4 regions of the Dehalobacter sp. CP genome follow, and region 2 is predicted to be linked to each of the others. Evidence: riboswitches for the same ligand, from Rfam matches in the RefSeq annotation. Region 2 holds a riboswitch; each other region holds the start of a gene.
The links. Region 2 has a riboswitch for cobalamin ahead of AAH944_RS12575 (ABC transporter substrate-binding protein). Riboswitches for the same ligand answer to the same signal wherever they lie in the genome.
Positions count from the first base shown of each region.

Region 1: it holds a riboswitch for cobalamin, as region 2 does, so the genes downstream of both, cobT (nicotinate-nucleotide--dimethylbenzimidazole phosphoribosyltransferase) here and AAH944_RS12575 (ABC transporter substrate-binding protein) in region 2, are expected to answer to the same signal.
Region 3: it holds a riboswitch for cobalamin, as region 2 does, so the genes downstream of both, AAH944_RS07800 (cobyrinate a,c-diamide synthase) here and AAH944_RS12575 (ABC transporter substrate-binding protein) in region 2, are expected to answer to the same signal.
Region 4: it holds a riboswitch for cobalamin, as region 2 does, so the genes downstream of both, AAH944_RS14350 (energy-coupling factor ABC transporter permease) here and AAH944_RS12575 (ABC transporter substrate-binding protein) in region 2, are expected to answer to the same signal.

Region 1 is NZ_CP157399.1:1,423,568-1,428,987, reverse strand. It holds gene motA (flagellar motor stator protein MotA) at 1-276, opposite strand, end outside; gene AAH944_RS07285 (hypothetical protein) at 593-1,075, shown strand; gene AAH944_RS07280 (accessory gene regulator B family protein) at 1,305-1,769, shown strand; gene cobT (nicotinate-nucleotide--dimethylbenzimidazole phosphoribosyltransferase) at 1,864-2,982, opposite strand; cobalamin riboswitch at 3,086-3,263, opposite strand; gene AAH944_RS07270 (tetrahydromethanopterin S-methyltransferase subunit H family protein) at 3,425-4,378, shown strand; gene AAH944_RS07265 (hypothetical protein) at 4,590-5,420, shown strand, end outside.
Region 2 is NZ_CP157399.1:2,525,967-2,531,386, forward strand. It holds gene lonB (ATP-dependent protease LonB) at 1-711, opposite strand, end outside; gene AAH944_RS12565 (SPFH domain-containing protein) at 911-1,774, shown strand; gene AAH944_RS12570 (hypothetical protein) at 1,798-1,962, shown strand; cobalamin riboswitch at 2,008-2,184, shown strand; gene AAH944_RS12575 (ABC transporter substrate-binding protein) at 2,302-3,219, shown strand; gene AAH944_RS12580 (FecCD family ABC transporter permease) at 3,234-4,283, shown strand; gene AAH944_RS12585 (heme ABC transporter ATP-binding protein) at 4,284-5,420, shown strand, end outside.
Region 3 is NZ_CP157399.1:1,560,408-1,565,827, reverse strand. It holds gene AAH944_RS07815 (class I SAM-dependent methyltransferase) at 1-790, shown strand, start outside; gene AAH944_RS07810 (ABC transporter permease) at 817-1,599, opposite strand; gene AAH944_RS07805 (ABC transporter ATP-binding protein) at 1,631-2,602, opposite strand; cobalamin riboswitch at 2,770-2,946, shown strand; gene AAH944_RS07800 (cobyrinate a,c-diamide synthase) at 3,153-4,526, shown strand; gene AAH944_RS07795 (bifunctional adenosylcobinamide kinase/adenosylcobinamide-phosphate guanylyltransferase) at 4,640-5,194, shown strand; gene cobS (adenosylcobinamide-GDP ribazoletransferase) at 5,178-5,420, shown strand, end outside.
Region 4 is NZ_CP157399.1:2,897,575-2,902,994, forward strand. It holds gene cbiQ (cobalt ECF transporter T component CbiQ) at 1-773, opposite strand, end outside; gene AAH944_RS14345 (energy-coupling factor ABC transporter substrate-binding protein) at 757-1,083, opposite strand; gene AAH944_RS14350 (energy-coupling factor ABC transporter permease) at 1,101-1,841, opposite strand; cobalamin riboswitch at 1,973-2,167, opposite strand; gene rlmH (23S rRNA (pseudouridine(1915)-N(3))-methyltransferase RlmH) at 2,268-2,747, opposite strand; gene AAH944_RS14360 (alpha/beta-type small acid-soluble spore protein) at 2,893-3,102, shown strand; gene AAH944_RS14365 (acyl-CoA dehydratase activase-related protein) at 3,188-5,420, opposite strand, start outside.

The DNA.
Region 1 (5,420 bases), 1.1 Mb from region 2:
GTCTTTACGGGCTGTCATCGCCATTTCAGTGATAAGTTCAATCAACGACACAGCATCATATGGTTGTTTTTCTCGAAAAAGGGCAGCTAATACTTTGGGAATGTTCAAGAATTCTTTTCTTGGAAATGAGTTCATCACGGCTGCAGTTGTCCCGATCAGAATAATAATGGCCGCAGCTGGATTCAATAGCACAGCTACATTGGCTCCTTTGACAATCATGCCTACGACTACGGCAAGAGCACCTACAATGATTCCAATAATTAAAAAAATGTCCATTCTTACACCCTTTATCAAATTTTTATCTACAAATAATCTGCGAAGGATAAAAATATTGTAACATTATGCGGATTTTTTAACCAGATAATTAATTAAAATTTTTAATAAACCCGTTATCAGATCAACACAACAAAATGCGTCTAATTAAAAAATATCCTTAAAAATATGATAGCAAAACTATTCTTCTATTAAAAAGAATATATTATGGAGAGAATATATATAAGAATATATGAACGGTGAATGAAGAAATTTATTGTATTTCGCGAAAGGGGATTGAGGTATCCAGGAAATAAATATATGGGAAGGGGTGGGCATCATGTTTATGAGAGGAGGTTTTATTTGCCGTTTATCCGTTATCATCCCTCTCGTTATCCTTGTATCCGTTTGTGTTCATTCCGTTCAACAAGCAGAAGGTAAGTCTGCTGCCGTTCAGGAGATTCCCGCGAGTCAGGGCATCCTGCCAGAAGACCCGCAGGGCACGATCCGGAATCTTTGTGAGGAAAACGATTTATCGTATGCGTTGGTTTTAGCAGTTTATCAGGCAGAAGGAATTGATAATATCCCAATTGACACCACCGCAAAGTCAGATATTGAAAAGTTGGCATACTACAGGAATTACTGGGCTGCTCAGGGGTATGCCGATGAGTTCGTCTTTGATCTGATGCTGCTGTCTAATCACTACGGCCTTGAAGGCTGTCAAAAGCAGATGGAAGACGGCGGCTCAGCTGATCCAGATAGTTATGTCCAGCGCGTCGCAGATTTCAAATATAATCTTGAGCAAAACCAAGGTGTGCAATAATAAATAGCATAATAATAAATAGCATAATATCGAGATTAACGCCACGTAATAAATACGAGGCGTTTTTTATATCCTCATTTCATGTAGGACTATTATGTAATTTCAACAAACAATTTAGCAGGAAATACCAAAGGTACATAGAATTATATTATATTTAGATGGCTATATTTTCTACATTATCCACAGAAAGGTAATTGATCTTATCATTTTCTAAAACAAAGACTGGAGGATGGGTGAACAATTGTTTGATCTCGAGGGTGTTGCACATCATTTGACAAATCGTATGGTAAAAGGTGAAGAAATGGACGCCGTCCATAAAGTGAAAATAGAATATAGTTTAGCCTTGCTTCTTGGGGTAATGATTGAATTAGTTCTAACCGTAGGGGTATCTGCAATATTCGGTACCATTGTGTATACGTTCGTGATAATGTTTTCTGCTTTGGCTTTACGGGTGTTTACCGGCGGTTCTCATTGTTCCAGCTACCGGCGCTGTCTGTTTTTTTCCATGGTTTTCTTTACCGGGTTGTCATTAGCTGCCAGATGGATCGCATCTCAAATTAACGTATATCCGTTGATCGAAGTGATCCTTATCCCTGCAAACCTCGGAATTCTTTTTCAGGCGTTTATGCAGACAGCTATCGGCAAGAATTTTGTATTAGCAAGTGACAAGCTGATGCAAAAGATTGGGATCTAATTAAACTATCAAGAGTTTCCATTATCGATGATTATGCAAAAAAGACATGCACGGATTATGCCGTACATGTCTTTTTTATCTTTCTTTGCAGATTTTAGAAGTCTCCGGTGGTAACTGCAGCTTGTTCAAATGTAGCCATTTCATCAGCGACTTTAAGGGCTGCCTCCACCATCGGGAACATTAGGGCGGCACCTGTGCCTTCTCCAAGTCTCATATGGAAGTCAAGTCTGGGTTTAAGCCCAAGCTGATGAAGCGCTAGATGCTGTCCAAGCTCTTCTGAACTATGAGAAGCAATCATATAGGAAGTGGACAGGGGTGCTAGTTTTGCTGCGGTTATTGCTGCAGCAGATGAAATGATGCCGTCGAGGATAATCGGTACATGTTGATAGGAAGCTTCGAGGATTGCTCCAACGAGCGCAGCAATTTCGAGTCCGCCGATTTTAGCCAGGGTGTCAATTGGCGCGGCAGGGTCACACTGATTAATTTCGATTGCGCATTTAATCACGTTTTGCTTATTAATCAGGGCATCATCTTTTAAGCCTGTTCCGCGGCCGGTAACATCCTCAACAGAGTGACCGGTAAACACAGAGATCAAGGCGGCGCTCGGTGTTGTATTGCCAATACCGACTTCACCTGTTGCTAACAGATTAACACCAGAGTCAATCGCATTGGCGGCAATTCTTGCACCTGTCAGTATTGCAAGCATGGCCTCTTGACGACTCATTGCCGGTCCTTTCGCCATATTGTCTGTTCCATTTTTAACCCGGTAGGCCATAAGCTCAGGAGCATCCAACGGGGTGGCAATGCCGATGTCCGTACTGATAACATCTGCTCCGGCATTCCGGGCGAGGACATTGATACCTGCACCGCCATTCAGGTAACTATAGAACATTTGTTTCGTGATTTCCTGAGGTGCAGCACTGACGCCTTCGACGACAACACCATGATCTCCGGCCATAAGCAGGACTGCTTTTTTATTGATTTTTGGATGCGTGGTGCCAAATATGCCTGCGAGCTGTTGTGCAATATCCTCTAAGACACCTAAGCTTCCGAGGGGCTTGATTTTCGCGTCTACACGGCTTTTCATGCCTGCCAAGGCTTCCTGATTGAGCGCTTTGATTCCACCCATCAGTTCTTGCAAGGCAATTTCAAGTTCCTGCTCAGTCGCATTTTTCAGATTTTCCAAACCATGAAATTTTGTAAGGCTGCTCATTTAAAAACCTCCAATTAAATATTAAAAAATAAATAAAACCCCACCACAAATATGCTTGTGGTCGGGATTTTGCCGTCATCACCGCCGCTTTCCATTACCCAGGAAAGACTTTTACCTCTTAGGCAGGCCTCCTGACTCAGACTCGAACGTCCTGAACGCACCTTCCCAGCATACGCCAGTGGATCAGCGAGGACTCGTCTACACAGTGGTGGGTCCGTATCGGATTATTACCGATTTTCCTATTCTCCCCTTAGTGGGGCACCTAAGATTATATAAATATATTCAACTTCTATTAAGATAACGAAAATCATAAATAAAGTCAAGTCAAATTAATTTTTAAATAATCACTCAATCTGGCAATTGCTGTTAAATAATGGTTATTTGCAATGATCTATGGTATAATATGATTTGCTAAATCATCCAAAGAGATATTGGAGAAGAAATGTTTAAATATGACTTAACACCAAAAGTTTTCCGTATCTGTGACATGATTATCGGTGGCCAACCTGGAGATAATCCGCCTCTGCTTATATCCTCAATGTTTCATAACGGAGACCGTATTTTGGAAAGCCGCCGTGACAGGAAATTTGATCGTGAAAAAGCCCGCTCATACATTCTCAGGCAGGAAGAGCTGTCCGATCAGACAGGGATACCTGCCATAGTAGCTTTGACAGCGGTTTCCGCAGATGAGATGAAGGAATATATTGATTTTTACCTTACAATCAGCAACCACCCTTTTGCTATTGACATTTGGGGAGAAAAAGCGCGTCTTGATGCGGCAGAATATGCTGCCGGTCTTGGTATTCAGGACAAAATTTTATATAACAGCATTACACCCTGGGATAAAGACATGATCGGCCAGGCAGCGGCATTAAAAGAGCTGGGAATTAAACACGTGGTCCTGCAGGTCTTCGATGAAACGAACCAGACTCCTTCCGGCAGGGTACATACATGCCGTGAAATGCTGACAGCCATTGGAGCGAAAGATTTTGCCTCGGTCTTGATCGATACGACAGTCATGAATCTTCCGTCTATTTCTTTTTCAGCCTTGGCAGGTAAACAAATCAAAGCGGAAACCGGCTGGCCGGTTGGATCAGCTCCTGCTAATGGGACGTATATGTGGAAAGAAAGCCGGGAAATGTGGGGTGGGGAAGGCTTTTCCGCCATGAATGCTGCAGTACATGCAGTATCGGCCGTCCTGTGGAGCGATTTCTTATTCTATGGTCCGATCAAAGCGGCGCCAAGCGTACTGCCTGCTGTAGCGGCAGCTTCAATGATAGTTTCAACTTTGGCTTATGACGAAAGCCAGGAGCTGCCGGCTAATCCAAAGCATCCGCTGTATAGATTTTATGGTGATTTTGCTCAGAAACTGATAGAATTTGATAAGACCAAATAAAATACAATATTGTACATTTTGTAAGTGAATGTATTAAACAAACAGCTCCTTTCTGAAGTGGATCCTGTGTTAAGGATACTGCCTGGAAGGAGCTGTTTATATATTTGTATATTAGAAATTATTTAAAATATTCCACAAGGAGTAATTTTTGACTATATCTTACCATATATTGGTACTGATGTTGTAATCGGACAAAAGTGAGGACAATAATTTGATTGCAAAATGCGGAATCTTAATAGGGATAGCTTGTGGTACTGTTTTAGGAACCATTTTAGGAGCAGTGATCATAACATGCTTTGGCACATTTGAAACGTTTTTGTCTAAAACACTTTATCAGGTAAAACGGTTAAATGCCAGACAAATATGGGGGATATTCATCGCACTGATCGCAATATTTATTGGCTTTTATTTCTGTGAGGAGTTATTTCTAAGTAATCCTGTAGGGATAAATACAAATCATTTAGGTGTCTTTGCCCAAATTCTTCAAGCACCCGTATTTCAAGGGATAAGAATCGTCTTATATATTTTATTATGGTTATTAATGATTAAACTGCCGTTTCTAAGTTTTAAAACGATTGGCATTAAAACACCTTACGGAGAGCTTAGCATGGAGGCTATATTGTCTGAGTCTGCCGTTATTAAAAATGCCATGCTGAATGAAGTCAGTGTTGCCTTGATGGGGATATTAAGAATCTTAAATAACGCATCGATAATGGAAATGATTGAAGATATCAAAAACATTGGAAAAGAAATTACGGATCCATATTTTATTAAAAGTATAACAAAGGTAATCAATATCCAATTTAAACTATATACTATTAGAAAGACACACTGCGATTATCTGATTGTATCTGAAGAGATTGCCTCATATCATAAAGTACCGATTGTGAATAGAGCCACATTAAAGGAGCTGGCTCAGGAATCGATTATTAATAAGGACTTTAGGATCAGCGACGACGCATCAATCATGGCTGTTCCCTTATTCTTTAGAAGTGAGATATGCGCCATCATCTACGTTCAAAGCGAAAAGTATCTGTTTCAG
Region 2 (5,420 bases):
CAAGCCGTTTTGGAAAATATCGTGGATGTGCTCAGGGACATTGCTGTCCTCAGAGCTGTAGTACGAGCTTTCCAAAATAACCTTGCGGTCCTCCATTACTTTAAGCAGTTTATTAATTTGGATAGTGTGAAGTTCACCAATTTCATCAATAAAAAGAATCCCACCGTGGGCTTTGGTGACTGCACCCATCTTAGGCTGCGGTATTCCCGCCATCCCCATGGCGCCAGCTCCCTGATAAATCGGATCATGGACAGAACCAATCAGCGGGTCAGCGATCCCTCTCTCATCGAATCTAGCCGTCGTACCGTCAACTTCAATAAATTTTGCCTCACTTTTAAACGGTGAGAGCGAATTTTTCATAGCTTCTTGAAGGACAAGCCTAGCTGCGGCTGTTTTACCAACGCCCGGAGGCCCGTACAGCAGGACATGCTGGGGATTCGGCCCGCACAAAGCAGCCCGAAGTGCTTTCACGCCTTCTTTTTGTCCAATGATCTCCGCAAAGACTTCCGGTCTGGTCTTTTCCGACAGCGGGATCGTCAAAGATATTTTACGCATTCTTTGCAGCTTTTCTTTTTGTTTCACGGACTCCTTCTCCACAGCAGATCTCGTCGAGTACTGCTGCCTTAACATCGTCCAGAAATAAATTCCGACAACCAATACAAAAGCCAGCTGAATCATCGCCAGTAGTGACCCAAACCCTAAACCTTCCATTTCTGTACCTCCTGCTCAAGACTCTCTATGTAGTATTTACCAGATCGAAAGATTCAAAACATATTGCCAAAGTCACCCGCGGAACCAGTTGCATTAATTATATTAAAGTGATATCATTATCATATCAATTAAATGTTTGATCCAGTTGGTTGGTCCAGTTCGATCGACTGGATTTTTCTCCAAGAAAGGATGATAAACTATGATCGAAAAAAAAGTATGGAAAATTAACGGGTTCTTAGGCATTCTCATTTTTTTAGCCCTTTTGGCTGCTGCAACATTTAATATTGTCGCCTCAGTCCAAGAAACAGGATTCACGAATATCGTCCTGGCAGTGATTCTGCTTCTTCTGGCACTGATTGTCTCAACCGGCATCCAGATTGTCCAGCCAAATCAAGCCAAAGTACTGACCTTCTTCGGCAGCTATATCGGCAGCATTCGCGAACCTGGCATCTGGATGACGGTTCCGTTCGTTGCCGCAAAGAAGATTTCCCTAAAAGTCCGCAACTTCAACAGTGAGCGTTTGAAAGTCAATGATGTCGACGGTAATCCGATTGAAATTGCTGCGGTTGTCGTCATCAAAGTGGTTGACTCGGCTAAAGCTGTATTTGATGTTGACAATTATGAACAGTTTGTAGAAATCCAAAGTGAGACAGCATTGCGCCATGTTGCAACCAAATATCCTTATGACAATTATGAAGAAGGTGACGTTTCCTTAAGGGGCAACACCGAGGAAGTAGCCGAAGAGATTGCGAAGGAACTTCAGGAACGCCTTACACTTGCCGGCGTGGAAGTAATTGAAGCCCGCCTGACCCACCTGGCCTATGCCACCGAGATTGCGAGCGCCATGCTTCAGAGGCAACAGGCCAACGCAATCCTGGCCGCCCGTCAGAAAATTGTGGAAGGTGCTGTCGGAATGGCCCAGATGGCCATTCAGCAGTTGGAAAACAGCGGGACAATTGAACTTGACGACGAACGCAAGATGGCAATGATCAACAATCTACTTGTGGCAATTGTCTCCGACCGTTCAGCTCAGCCAGTACTCAATACCGGCACCCTGTATTAAAAAGCGTCGGCAGGAGCAGGATAATGGCAGACAAGAAGAACTTTCCGCTGCGTATCGATCCAAAGCTATTCAGCATTATTGAAGAATGGGCGTCCGACGAATTCCGGAGCGTCAACGCTCACATTGAATATCTCCTGCGGGAAAGCGTCCGAAAAGCCGGAAGGATTCCTAAAAAAAATTCAGATTGACAAAAAGTTTCTTCTATGCAATATTGTTAGCGTAGGGAAATGAGAAATGAATGATTAATCCCAGGTGCCTCAAGATGAGGAGAATAGGGAAGACCGGGAAACCGGCGCGGACCCACCACTGTATGCGGAGACGAATTCCGAATGCCACTGGATATGATCTGGGAAGGCCGGGAGGAGAATGACCCGTAAGCCAGGAGACCTGCCTAGGATTGGGAAGATGATGTAATGGTAAGAACACTTCCTTCAATGATTAAACGACTTAGAATGGGAAAGTCTCTTAGAATATAAGAGACTTTTATTTTGTTTATTAAAAAGAATCGAAACAAAGGAGAAATGATTATGAAGAAGAAACCAACTGCACTACTGCTGATTCTGCTCCTGGTGCTTACCCTGGCCCTTGGACTGGCCACAGGCTGCTCAGCGCAAAATGAGCAAGCCTTGAAGGGAAAAACGTTTACAGACACGATGGGCAGACAGATCACCCTTGACGCCTACCCCCAGAAAATTATTTCTTTAGCCCCTGCTATTACTGAAATACTTTTTGCCATTGGCCTTGATCAGGAAATTATCGGTGTAACCGATTACTGTGATTATCCCGAACAAGCGTTGACTAAAGAAAAAATGGGCGGGTTTAAGAACCCGAATCTGGAAACGATTGTCGCCGCCGAGCCCGATATGGTCTTTATTGCAGCCGGCGTGCAGGAAGATGTCATCAAGAAGCTTGAAGAGCTGAAGGTGACGGTTGTTGTACTCGATGCCGATACGATCGACCAGGTTATCAGCAATATCGAATTGGCCGGTTCTCTGACCGGTAAGGAAGCAGAAGCCAAGAAAGTCGCTGCAGATATGAGAACCAGAATGACAAATATAACCTCCAAACTCAAAGACGTCGCCAAGCCGACCGTGTTTGTGGAAATTTGGGACGATCCTCTAATGTCGGCCGGTTCAACCAGTTTTGTCAATAACCTTATCGAAGTTGCCGGAGGCGTCAATATTGCTGCCGGCAATACTGAAAAATTTTATAATTACAGCATGGAAAGTCTGCTCCAAGCCGATCCGGATTATTACATCATCAATACTCATGCCCATACCCCTGCAGATATCCAAAACAGGACCGGCTATGAAGTCTTAAGTGCGGTGAAAGACAACAAGGTATATGCTGTCGACGACAACCTGATCAGCCGCTCAGGCCCAAGAGTCATCGACGGTCTGGAGCAAATCGCAAAGATTATTCATCCTGAAGTTTTTGGAAGTTAACGGTGCTATCAATCATGGATGTTTTAAACAACCGGAAAAGTTGGAAGTACCTGCTGATCTGCTTCACCTTGTTCTTGATTGCTGTGGGCATTTTTTGCACAACGGTCGGCTCAGCAGATATTTCGTTTAAAGAGAGCGCCGGAATTATCATGAGCAAAGTACCTTTATTGAATCACTGGTTTCATGCTGAAGACTATTCCCATGTCCATCAAACGATTATCTGGTCTCTGCGTGTTCCGAGGGTCATTCTGGCAGCTTTGGTTGGCGGAGCTCTGGGCGTCATCGGAGGCACCCTGCAAGGTTTTTTTAAAAACCCGATGGCCGATCCTTACGTAATGGGTGTATCCTCCGGAGCAGGTTTGGGTGCGACGGTCGCCATCATCACCGGCGCAGGCGGTTTCCTGGGCATGATCGAAATTCCTGTTTTCAGTTTTATCGGTGCTTTTCTGACAACCTGGATTGTCTACTCCCTAGCCAAAGTCGGGAAAAAAGTCGTTGTCACGACACTGCTGCTGGCAGGGGTCGCACTCAGTGCGTTCCTGTCAGCAGTCATGTCTTTCCTGATGGTTTTGAATACGGATGATATCGATAAAATTTATCTATGGCTCATGGGCAGTTTTGCCAACAAGAGCTGGGAGCATATCCAACTTGCTGCGCCGTTTATCCTTATTGGCGTAATTGTCTTATTCGCTTTAGCGAAGGAAATGAATGCGATGGTATTCGGCGACAGTACCGCCCAGCATCTTGGCATCAATCTTGGGAAACTGCAAATCATTCTGCTGATGGCCACCTCCCTGACAACAGCGGGAGCCGTGGCATCCTGCGGCTCCATTGGTTTTGTCGGACTGATCGTTCCGCATATTGTCAGGATTATGGTTGGTCCGGATCACCGGGTCCTGCTTCCACTCTCCTTTCTGGTGGGTGGGACCTTTTTGGTGATTACCGATACGATTGCCAGGACATGCCTGGGTTCACAGGAAATCCCTGTTGGTGTCATCACTGCGCTTTTTGGCGGACCCTTCTTCATCTATCTGCTGAAGAAAAAGAAAGAGAGAGTAATATAAGTGGATTCTTCAATCATTGCCAGCAACCTTACATTCACCTATGGCAGTAAAAATATTCTGGAAGACTTAAGTCTGGAAATCAGCAAGGGCAGCTTTGTGTCCATCATCGGCCCCAACGGGTCCGGCAAATCTACCCTGCTGAAAAATATTACCGCAGAAATTACTCCCCAAAAAGGAGTTGTCCTGCTCGATGATCAGGATATTTTTAAGATTAGGAAAAAAGATCTTGCCAAAACGATCGCAGTGGTCCCCCAGGATACCGGAGGGGATTTTGCTTTTTCTGTCATGGAGACGGTACTGATGGGCAGAATGCCCCATCAAAAGAGATTTGAGGGCGATTCTGAAAAGGATATGGAGATTGCTCAATGGGCGATGGAACTGACAAACGTTTGGCATCTGAGGGACCGTTCTGTGAACGAACTAAGCGGAGGCGAGCGGCAAAGAGTCATTGTGGCGAGAGCCTTAACTCAGGAACCCAAAGTGCTGCTGCTCGATGAACCCACCTCTCATTTAGATATCCAGCACCAATACGAATTACTGGAGCTTCTGGATCGTTTGAATAAAACCAAAGGCCTGACCGTGATTACTGTTTTGCACGACCTTAACCTTGCTGCCCAGTTCAGCCATAAAATCATTCTTCTCGATAAAGGCAGAATTGTGGCTTATGGCAGTCCTGTTGAAGTGTTGACAGCCCAGAAGATCCGGGATAGCTACCATATCGAAGTTGCGATTACTACGAATGAAATCACCGGACGCTTTAATATTATTCCGTTAAGTAAAAAAAAGGACCGGAGTGAGGCTGCCAGGGATATACGTATCCATTTACTCTGCGGTGGCGGAAGCGGTGTCTATCTGATGGAACAATTGGTTCAGGCCGGTTATCAGGTGAGCTGCGGCGTCCTGAACATTGGAGATTCGGACTGGAAAAAAGCCAAAGAGCTCGGCATTGCCGTTTCCGAAGAAGCTCCTTTTGCCCCCATCTCCGCCGAAGCCTTTAACATGAACGAAGAGCTTCTAAATGAAGCAGACCTGATCATTGTTTTGTCCGTCCCTTTCGGGTACGGGAACATCGTCAATTTAGAACAGGTTTCCGTGGCCTTACACCTTAAAAACAAAAAGGTAATGATTGTGGAAACT
Region 3 (5,420 bases), 970 kb from region 2:
TTCCAAAAGCAGTTATAAAGAAGGAAGCGCGGATTCCTGGGACAACAGGGTCGAAGAATTTACCGGCATCGAACCGGATGATAGAATTATGAAAATGATTGAGCTGCTTACCGTAGAAAGAATGCTTCGAGAAGACAGCACTGTTCTGGATATCGGCTGCGGACCCGGCCGTTTTGCAGCGGAATTTGCCCAAAGAGCGAAAACCGTAACCGGTGTGGATATTTCGCCGAAAATGCTGCGAACCGCCAGAGACTATGTGGCGGCCCGGGAACTTCAAAATGTTGATTTCATTGAGATGGACTGGCGGCAAGACGACTTGTTTGCAAGACAGTGGAATCAAAAGTTCAGCCTGGTAACGGCCATTATGTCTCCCGGCATTGACAGCAGGAAAAGCCTCGAGAAAATGATCGCAGTCAGCAGTGAATATTGTTTTTTAAGTCATTTTGTTGAACGGCATGATTCCATTAGTGACGAACTGAAAAGACGGTTTCTTCCGCCCCATATGGAAGATGTATACGGCAACAAAGGATTGTACTGCTGTTTCAATATTCTCTGGCTCAAAAAACTTTATCCTGAAATTACCTATATCGAGACAGCAAGGGAAAGTGTCCGCACATTGGATGAAGCGAACCGTCATTACATCACCAGACTTGGCATGAAGACAGATTTGACTGATGAGCAAAAAGCAGACATCAGGAATTATATTCAAAGCAAAGCAGAGAACGGGCTGATCAGAGAAACGGTCACAGGGAAGATTGCCTGTATTTATTGGAAAGCTGCAACCGTCTAGATCCCCAAAATCAAAAAAGAGTTCGTTTATTGAATAAGCTTCTTTTTAACCATGACCAGCGGGAAAGGAAGCGTCAGCAGCGTAACGGCTAAGAGCCAGATGATATGGCCGGTGATTGCCGGAGTAACCTGTCCCAGAACCAATGGACGCACCGTTTCAACGGCATGGTACAGCGGCGTTAGCCACGGAAGAAAACGAATGGCGGCGGGCAGGCTTTCAATCGGGAAAAAGATCCCGGCAAACAGGAACATTGGAGAAATCAGCAGCGTAAAGAAATAGCCGAAAGAGTCATAATTGGGAGCGAGACTCGTCCAAATTAAAGAGAGATTGGAAAAGATGACGGACATGAGGATCAGGGGGACAAAGATGAGCAGGGCATACGGGGAGCGGACGATGCCGAACAAAGCGACGACAATAGAGAAAACCGCACCGTAAAGAACGCCTTTGAACGTGCCGTACAGGATTTCGCCGAGGACGATGTCGTCCATGCTTACCGGCGTAACAACCATGCTGTGAAATATTTTCTCCTTGGACATCCGGGTATAGCTGTTGTAGGTCATTTCATAAGTCACAGCAAACATCGCTGAAGATGCGATCAGCCCCGGAGCCAGAAAATCAAGGTAGGAAAGCCCGTTGATCTGCGTAATATAAACGCCCAGACCAAAGCCCATGGCCCAGAGATAAAGCAGCGGCTCCAGAAAATTAAACATCAAATTGGCTTTCCAGGTTTTGCCGAAAACCTTCAGATTCCGCAGAAATACCTTGAAGGTCAGTACGGGGTTAAGATCAGGCATTTTTATTCTAATCATATTCTTCCTCCATATCATCAGTACGCTAATCCTACTCCTCAAACTGACTGCGCTTACCATGCAGCGTTTCGCCGGTTAACTTCAGAAAAACGTCTTCAAGGTTAGTGGGCCTCAGCCGTTGATAGCTGACAGGAAGGTGTTCACCGACAATTCTTTGATTCAGGTTGTCAGCCATGGCTGGTCCGTTATCAGAATAGAGGACCAGATCATCTCCAATTTGTTGAAAAGATTTCCGCCACTCAGAGCTCCAGTGCAGGAGCTTATTTTGCATATCTGGACTTACCCCGAGTTCCAGCGCATATTGCCCGACATGCTTATCAATAAGATCTTCCGGTACACCTTGCTCGAGAATTTTTCCCTGATTGATGATGATCAGTCGGTCGCAGAGATGACTGGCTTCTTCAAGATAGTGTGTTGTCAGCAGCATGGTCGTACCACTTTCTTTTAACTGCCGCAGACGCTGCCAGACCATATGACGGGCGTACGGATCAAGCCCGGTGGTTGGCTCATCGAGAATCAATAGCTCCGGACGGTTGATCAACGCTCGTCCAATTGTCAGGCGTCGTTTCATGCCGCCGGACAGCTCGTCGACGACTGCATTGGCTTTACTTCGAAGATCCATAAAGTCCAGGATTTCAAAAGCCCGTTCCCTGGCTATACTACGCGGCAGACGATAATAGGAGGCATAGACCAGCAGGTTTTCCAGAACCGTCAGTTCCGGGTCAAGGTTGTCTTCCTGGGCAACAACACCGAGACGTGCTTTAATTTCCCGGGAATGCTTCGAAACATCCTGGCTGAAAACCGTCAGATGGCCCTCTGTTCTCGGGGACAAGCCAAAGACCATTCTGGCTAGGGACGTTTTGCCGGCGCCGTTTGGACCAAGAAGTCCAAAACACTCTCCCTGCCGGACAGTAAAAGAGATATTGTCAACGGCAGTGAAATCTCCGAATCGTTTGGTTAGGTTTCCGGCTGAAATGATATCGGCTGGAAGAGAATAAGACATGAAGAGGTACCTCCGCGAATTGCTGTTCTTTTTTCCTAGCGTATCAAAAGGAAGGCGGAAGAGCAAGGCCGGGTCTGTGAAAATATCAAATATCATGTAGGGAGAAGGCAAGGAGAAGACTATATACTGTTCTGCAGATTGCGGGTGGACACGTTGTGCGTCTTCTGGTATAATGGTATCGCTTAGGTTGCATTATTTTGCAATAATAGGGAAACAGGTGAAATACCTGTACGGTCCCGCCGCCGTAAGGTGGAGCAAATTCAAAGTTGCCACTGTTTACAATGGGAAGGCTGAATTTGCTTTGAAACCGAGTCGGAAGACCTGCCTGAGCCATTTTGCACTGTTTTCACGGAGGATGAAAGGTGTAGCATACGAATCATGCAGAAGTGTTTTGGACTGTTTGCAGATTGTGTAAGTAAAACCTCTTCCAACCGCCGGTTAGAGAGGTTTTTTGATGTCCATGGATGGACGAATGCCGCGATGCCAAGGACGGCAAGGAGCGGTGATGTCCACGGACCATCTCAGCTTCGATAGAAATGGAGAACAAGTCATGAAAGCCGTTATTCCACGTATTATGTTTGCGGCTGCAGGCAGCAGCAGCGGCAAGACCACCATCACCTGTGCGGTATTACAAGCTCTTCTGGAGCAAGGAGTTAATCCTGCTGCGTTTAAATGTGGGCCGGACTATATTGATCCGATGTTTCATACCGAAGTCATTGGGACAAAATCACGGAATCTGGATTTGTTTATGCTATCGGAAGAGGTATGCCGGTATTTGCTGGTCAAGAATTCCGAACAGTCACAAATCGCTGTTTTAGAAGGAGTAATGGGTTATTATGACGGGCTAGGCATTGGCAGTACCGTGGCAAGTTCTTACCATTTGGCTGCAGTAACGCAAACGCCTGTTATCCTTATTGTCAATTGTGCCGGTTCAGCAATCTCAATTGCAGCCTTGATCCAAGGATTCTGCCATTTTAGACCGGACAACGGGATCAAGGGCGTTATTCTGAATAATCTTACACCTTCCCTATACCCGCAGTATAAGGAAATGATCGAAAAAGAGACGGATATCCAGGTGGTCGGTTACTTTCCGAAGCTCAAAGAATGCGCGTTGGAAAGCAGGCATCTTGGATTAATTACAGCATCGGAAGTGGAAGACCTGCAGCAAAAAATGAAATTACTGGCCATACAGGCCAGAGAATCCATCGATCTGAAACAGCTGCTGCGTATTGCAGGCAGGGCCGCGGAAATAGACTATCATGAGGCCGGGATCGAGAGAATCTCTGCTGTTAAAGTCGCCGTAGCCAGAGATAAAGCCTTTTGTTTTTATTACCAGGACAGCCTCGACCTTTTGGAAACATTGGGAGCGGAACTGCAGTATTTTAGTCCGCTTGATGATCAAGCTGTACCGGAATGTGACGGACTGATTCTCGGCGGTGGTTATCCGGAATTATATACCGGACAGCTGGCCGGGAATACATCGATGCTGGCAAGCATCAGGCATGTTCTCTCCAATAATACTCCCTGTATAGCTGAGTGCGGCGGGTTCATGTATTTATTGGAACGTATTGCTGACAAGGACGGCAAACCTTATCCAATGGCAGGATATTTAGAAGGGGATGCTGTACTGACGGATAAACTGAACCGTTTCGGTTATATTACACTGACGGCGCAAAAGGACAACTTGCTGTGCGACAAAGGCGGCAAGATTAATGCGCATGAATTTCATTACTCTGATTCGACGGCCAATGGCGGCGGTTTTACGGCAGTCAATTCGTCCGGGAGCAGAACGTGGGACTGTATCCATGCCGATGAGAACCTCGTCGCCGGTTACCCTCACCTTCATCTCTGGGGAAACTCTGAGTTTGCGCGTTCGTTTATCCGGAAATGCAGCGACTTTCAGGCTGCCAGGATGGGTTCGTAAGACGTGCGTAAACAGGAAGAATTTGAATCATTTGCTGAATGGAACGATAGCTGATATAAAACGACAGCTGATATAAAGGGATATTTTTGTGAAAGGAAAGAGGCGGTGAGTAAATGTTGGCTTTGGTCAGCGGAGGCGTTGCCAGCGGAAAGTCTGAAATAGCAGAAAACTTAGCTGTCAGTTTGAATAAAGGAAAAATGGCCTATATTGCAACAATGGCTGCCTCAGATGAAGAGTGCCGCAACCGGGTTGTCAAGCACCGTCGGATGCGGGACGGCAAAGGGTTCAACACTTTTGAGTTTCCTTACGGACTTTCCGAGAAAATCCCTATTTTAAGCGGCTGCGATATCGCTTTACTCGAGTGCATGGGCAACCTGATTGCCAACGAAATGTATTTGCAGGAGCGCAGCCCGCAGGATGCTATTGAATGCATTCGCAATGATATCCGGCTGCTAGCGGCGACCGTACCGAATACCGTCATCGTAACCAGTACGATATTTGAGGATTTCAAAGCCTATGATGATTTTACGGCCGGCTATATCCGTGTACTGGCTGAAATAAATTCGGCAATTGCCGTGGCTGCAGATGTCGTGATTGAATCCGTCTGCGCGATCCCGGTTATCCATAAAGGAATGAAGGAGCTTTCCGGTTATGAAAATCTTGTATGAATCGTTTGTTGCAGCTTTTTCGATGTTTTCTAAAATTCCGATGCCTCAAATCGACTGGAACGAGAAGAATATGCGTTATTCTTTTATCTTCTTTCCTGTGGTCGGGGCTGTCATTGCCTTTGCTCTCTATTTCTTGTTTCTATTGTTGGAATATTTCGGATTCAGTCCCGTCTTTTTTGCTGCTGCAGCTGTGTTTGTTAACGTCATGATCACTGGCGGAGTTCAC
Region 4 (5,420 bases), 370 kb from region 2:
CATTGTTTGGAAAACAGCGCAACTGCAATCAGGAATAGGTTAATCAGCACAATCGGAATATATTCCGTCCAATGAGTCTCCGCCTGCTCATGGATCACACTGAGCTCACCGTCATATCCCCTGGCCTCAAGCGCAATATACAGTTCATCCGCCCTCTGATAAGACCGGATAAAAAGCGAAGAAGCCAGACCCGCCAATGAACGGTATCCGGAGGAAAGCCCCGCATAGCCCAAGCGGGAATTCTGCGCCGTAAACATGGTTTCTGCCATTTCCAAAAATACAAAGATAAACCGGTAGATTAGTCCCATCAATTCAACCATTAGTCTTGGAACTTTAAGCTTCCGAAGAACCGCCAGCAGGTCTACCATCGGCGTACTCAGCGATACGTAATACAGACAGGAAACCGCGCCAAGCGCTTTAAAAAACAGATTCGCCGCACTTAGAATACCGGACTGCGACACCCCAATATACATGCCAAATGCATATATAGAGAATACAAAAACATCTTTGTCCCCTGAAACATTGACCGCAATGGTTAAAACGCCGATCACTAAAAAGGAAAGCGGGACAAGCATCAGTCTAATAAAAATTCCAACAGGTGTACCGCCTTTGCAAACGGTATACCAACCCATGATCAGGAGCGTCAAGATTGACACCGCAACGGAATCAGCCCAGAGACAGATCCCCAAAACCAAAACGGCTAAGACCAGCTTTTTCAATGGATTCGTTTGTTTAAGCCTGGATAAATAAGCGTATTTATCGATGTAAATCATTGTTTACCGGTTCTTCCTTTTTCTTACGACCCCGCAGATAACCTAACCCGTAGCCCAAAACACCTGCTCCGACAGCTGCCTGAAGCGCAAACAACAAGCTTTCAATTTCTCCGCTGGGCGGCTCCCAAATCGGTGAGAACCAGGCCTGGTAATTCCCGTTAAGTTCTGTTATAGCTTGTTCAGCTTGGCTGTCAGCCCCAGCAAATTCCGCATTCTTTTGCACAATCAGGGGTATAACGGCAAGCGCTATGACAATCGTAATTAAAATAATATTTGTGATGATAACCCGATTTTTATTCTTCGGTTTCATCGTTTCTACAGACACTTTCAGACCTCCTTTGAAAGTATTTTTAAGTCTTTAAGCTCATCCCCTGCATAGGATGAAATCGCCTTAAATATCAGCACAGTCAAAATACCTTCACTGATCGCCAATGGTACTTGCGTTAAGGCAAAAATACCTAGAAACTTGGTAAGTGATGCCATAACGCCGCCTGTTTCAGCTGGAAACGCCAGTGCAAGCTGCACCGATGTCGTGACGTAAGTCAATAAATCCCCAAGTGCGGCAGCGAGAAACACAGCAAGCCACTGCGGTCCATTTGCTTTCTTCACAATTTTATATGTAGCAAAAGCTACCAGCGGCCCCACAATGCCCATCGAAAAAGTATTTGCCCCCAATGTTGTCAATCCGCCATGGGCCAGTAAGACAGCCTGAAACAGCAGTATGATCAAGCCAATTACGGCCATTGCGGTCGGTCCGAACAAGATAGCGCCAAAGCCAACCCCTGTAGGGTGCGAACTGCTTCCTGTAACGGAAGGAATCTTCAGGGAAGACAAAACAAAAGCAAAGGCGCCTGCCATCGCCAAAAGCATTAATGTTTTGGGATGCTCTCCAACAGTTCTTCTGATAGAAAAAAAACCAGCCAGAACAAAAGGTATTGCCAAAGCACCCCAAGTAATACACCAACCCGCAGGAAGGAAGCCCTCCATGATATGCATGGCATATGTCTGCTGGGGCAAGAACATAAACATAAGTACGAGACCCATTATCCAAATCTTTTTATTTATCATCGTCAAACTCTCCTATATAAGATATGAAACAAAAAACCTCTCAACATCTTACGTCGAGAGGCTCATATGCTAGGAAGTTTTCCTCGGTAGTCTTGCACATACATCCCCCTCTCTATCACTCGTAGAGTATATGGTGAGACACTAAAACAGGTAGGTCTTCTGGCTTAAGCATCATCGATCTTCAGACCTTCCCAGTTTCCCAGTGGTATACCTGAAGAACTCCACTTTCACAGCGGCGTGACCGCGCGGGCTTCTACCCGACTTTCCTTATTCATTGAATGATACGCTTATCAGCTTCATTCAACACCTGTTCTGCCTATTCAGTTTTAATCCTGATTCATTATATCGCTCTTTCGACAAGGAATCAATATTATTTTTACTTTAGCCTTGAACATATTAATTGAAGTATCTTTACCTCCATCAATTCTATTTGTGGTAGGGTTCCCCTTTGCTGATCTTGCACGCCCGGTAAATCTGCTCCAGTAGGATAAGCCTGATCATCTGGTGCGGAAAGGTAAGCTTCGAGAACGACCACCGGTAATCGGCCCGTTTTCGGATTTCATCTGCCGTACCGAGAGATCCGCCAATCACAAAAGTGATCCGGCTCTGGCCTGAAAGCCCTTTTTCATCAAACAAAACGGCAAGTTCGGGTGAAGAAAGTTCCTTTCCCAGAAGATCCAGCAAAACTACATAATCCTGAGGTGAAATTAATTTAAGAACCTTTTCAGCTTCTTTCTGTTTTACTCTTGCTTCGTCGGCAGCTGATGCCCTTTCGGAGCATGGTTCGTCCTCAACTTCAATCATCTCAAGCCGAATGTACGCACCAAGACGCTTGGCGTATTCCTTCAGCCCTTCTTTTAAATAATTTTCTTTGATTTTCCCTACTGCCAGAACTTTGATCTGCAGCATGTTTTCTCCAACTCCAGTCACTATGTTTGCGTCCAAACATTTGCATTTAAAAAACTTGAAGGTTAAATCTCTCTGATATTGGATTATTTACAATGAAGATTTTTTTCAAAAGTGTCAATAATATTGATGGAGGTGAAAAAAAATGAGCAAAACAAGTGAAAGCAAAAAAAAGCTGCTGCAGAATCTAAAAATGGAGGCTGCGGCTGAAATCGGCCATCTTGATTTTGTAAGGGAAAATAACGATCACTATAAAGGCGATGTCACTGCCAGACAGAATGGTCTGGAAGGAGGCCCGATCGGCGGCCAGATGGTCAAAAAAATGATCGCCTATGCCAAACAGCAGATGAAATAGAATAACGGACTCATTTAGTATTCCTAATCTACTTCAATAAATATTCAAAACTTCTTCAGCGTACAATACTGAAGGGGTTTTTTTATTAAATAATCTTCTGTTCGGAATACGGCTCTTTACCTTCTTCAGCGTTATGCGAAGCTGCCGCTCCCTCGCCGGGTGCAGATTGCATTTGCCCGGCATTGTTATTTATTTTATTTCTATTGTTTGTATTGGCATTATTGACTGCTTCCGCCTTCTCCATATTTTTGAAAGCGACTGAAAGCATCAGTTTAATTCTGTTAATCTGATTCACTTGGCTGGCACCCGGATCGTAATCGATTGGCACAATATTCGCCAGCGGGTAGTGCCGTTTAAGTTCACGGACCATCCCTTTACCCGTGATATGATTTGGCAGGCAGGCAAACGGCTGCAGACAGGCGACGTTTGTTGCTCCGCTTTCTATCAGTTCCAGCATTTCCGCGGTTAGGAACCAGCCTTCGCCGGTCTGATGTCCAAGATGCATGATTTTGCCGGCCATATCGGCCAACTCATAAATCGATTTGGGAGGATGGAAACGGTTGCTCTTTGCCAGAGTACGTTTCATTACCCGGCGGTAGTTTTCCAACCGCCAGATAATATAGCGGCTGATAAGTTCGCTTTTCAGTGAGCCAGCGAGTTCTTTTCTTCTGAATATTGTTCCATACGCACAGTACATAAAGAAATCCATCAGATCCGGCAGAACGGCTTCGGCGCCTTCCTTTTCCAGAACATCCACAATAAAATTATTGGCAAATGGATGAAATTTGACGAGGATCTCCCCAACCACCCCGACCTTTGGTTTCTTAACATCCAGGATCTCGATACGATCGAAGTCCTGGATAATCCGGCGGATATTCCGGTGATATTGCCGCAAGCTCATCGCCGCGAGAGTCGGCTTCAGGTCCTTCAGCCATTTAGCCAGGAGGGCATTCGTTTCTCCTTTATTTTTCTCATAGGGTCGTATGGCATTGGTTACGCGCATCAGCAGATCGCCATAAACCGTAGCCATCACGCAACGCTTGATCATCTTCATAGAAAGTTTGAACCCGGGATTGGATTCGAGACCGCCGGCATTAAGGGAAATAACCGGAATCTGTTCCATGCCGGCATCTTTCAGGGCCTTACGGATAAAACCGATATAATTGCTGGCCCGACAGCCGCCGCCTGTTTGCGACATAATGACTGCCGTCTTGTTCAGGTCATAACGGCCTGATTTCAACGCCGCCATAATCTGACCGACAACCAGGATTGAAGGATAGCAGGCATCGTTATGCACATGCAGAAGTCCCTGTTCGACAACATCCATCTCGACATCAGGCAGAATCTCTATCTTATAGCCTTCCAAACGGGTAGCTTCTTCAATCAGTTCAAAATGGATCGGTGCCATCTGTGGAGAAAGAATCGTATACTCATACTTCATTTCTTCTGTAAACATGACTCTTTTTGGTGTCTCAAAAAGCTTATGCGCATGAATTTCTTTTTTGTCTCTTTCCTTCATTGCAGCGAGCAATGACCGTATCCGGATACGAATAGCACCCAGATTATTGATCTCATCAATTTTAACCAAGGTATAGGTCTTTCTGTACTGGTGCAGTATCTCCTGAACCTGATCCGTGGTGACGGCATCCAGTCCGCAGCCAAACGAATTCAATTGGACAAGTTCCAAGTCATCCCTGGTTGCCACAAAACTTGCTGCCGCATACAGCCTGGAGTGGTAGACCCATTGGTCGAGGACGCGCAGAGGCCTTTCCACCTGACCAAGATGAGCGACAGAATCTTCAGTCAGCACAGCGATCCCCAGACCGGTAATCATCTCTGGAATCCCGTGGTTGATCTCCGGATCGGTATGATACGGCCGACCAGCAAGTACGATACCTTTCAGGTTGTTCTTTTGCAAATAGTCCAATACTTCTTCCGCTTTGTTTCTGAGGTCCTGGCGAACAGCATCTCTTTCGGCAAAAGCCTTATCTACAGCACTTGCTGCCTCTTGTCGTGTTATACCCATCGCTTTAAATTCTTCATAGATCCGAACTTTTAAACGCGCCATATCATCAATCGGCAGGAACGGGAAAATAAACGCAACTTCTTTGTTCCTTATTTCATCCACATTGGCATGAAGGGATTCCGGATAAGAAGTGACAATCGGGCAGTTGTAATTATTATTCGCGCCAGCCAGCTCTTTTTCATCTCTCGGAAGGCACGGATAGAAAATCCGCTTGACCCCTTTGTTCAGAAGGTCCTTAATATGCCCGTTGGCCAGTTTGGCCGGATAGCACAGCGACTCGGAAGCTACGGTC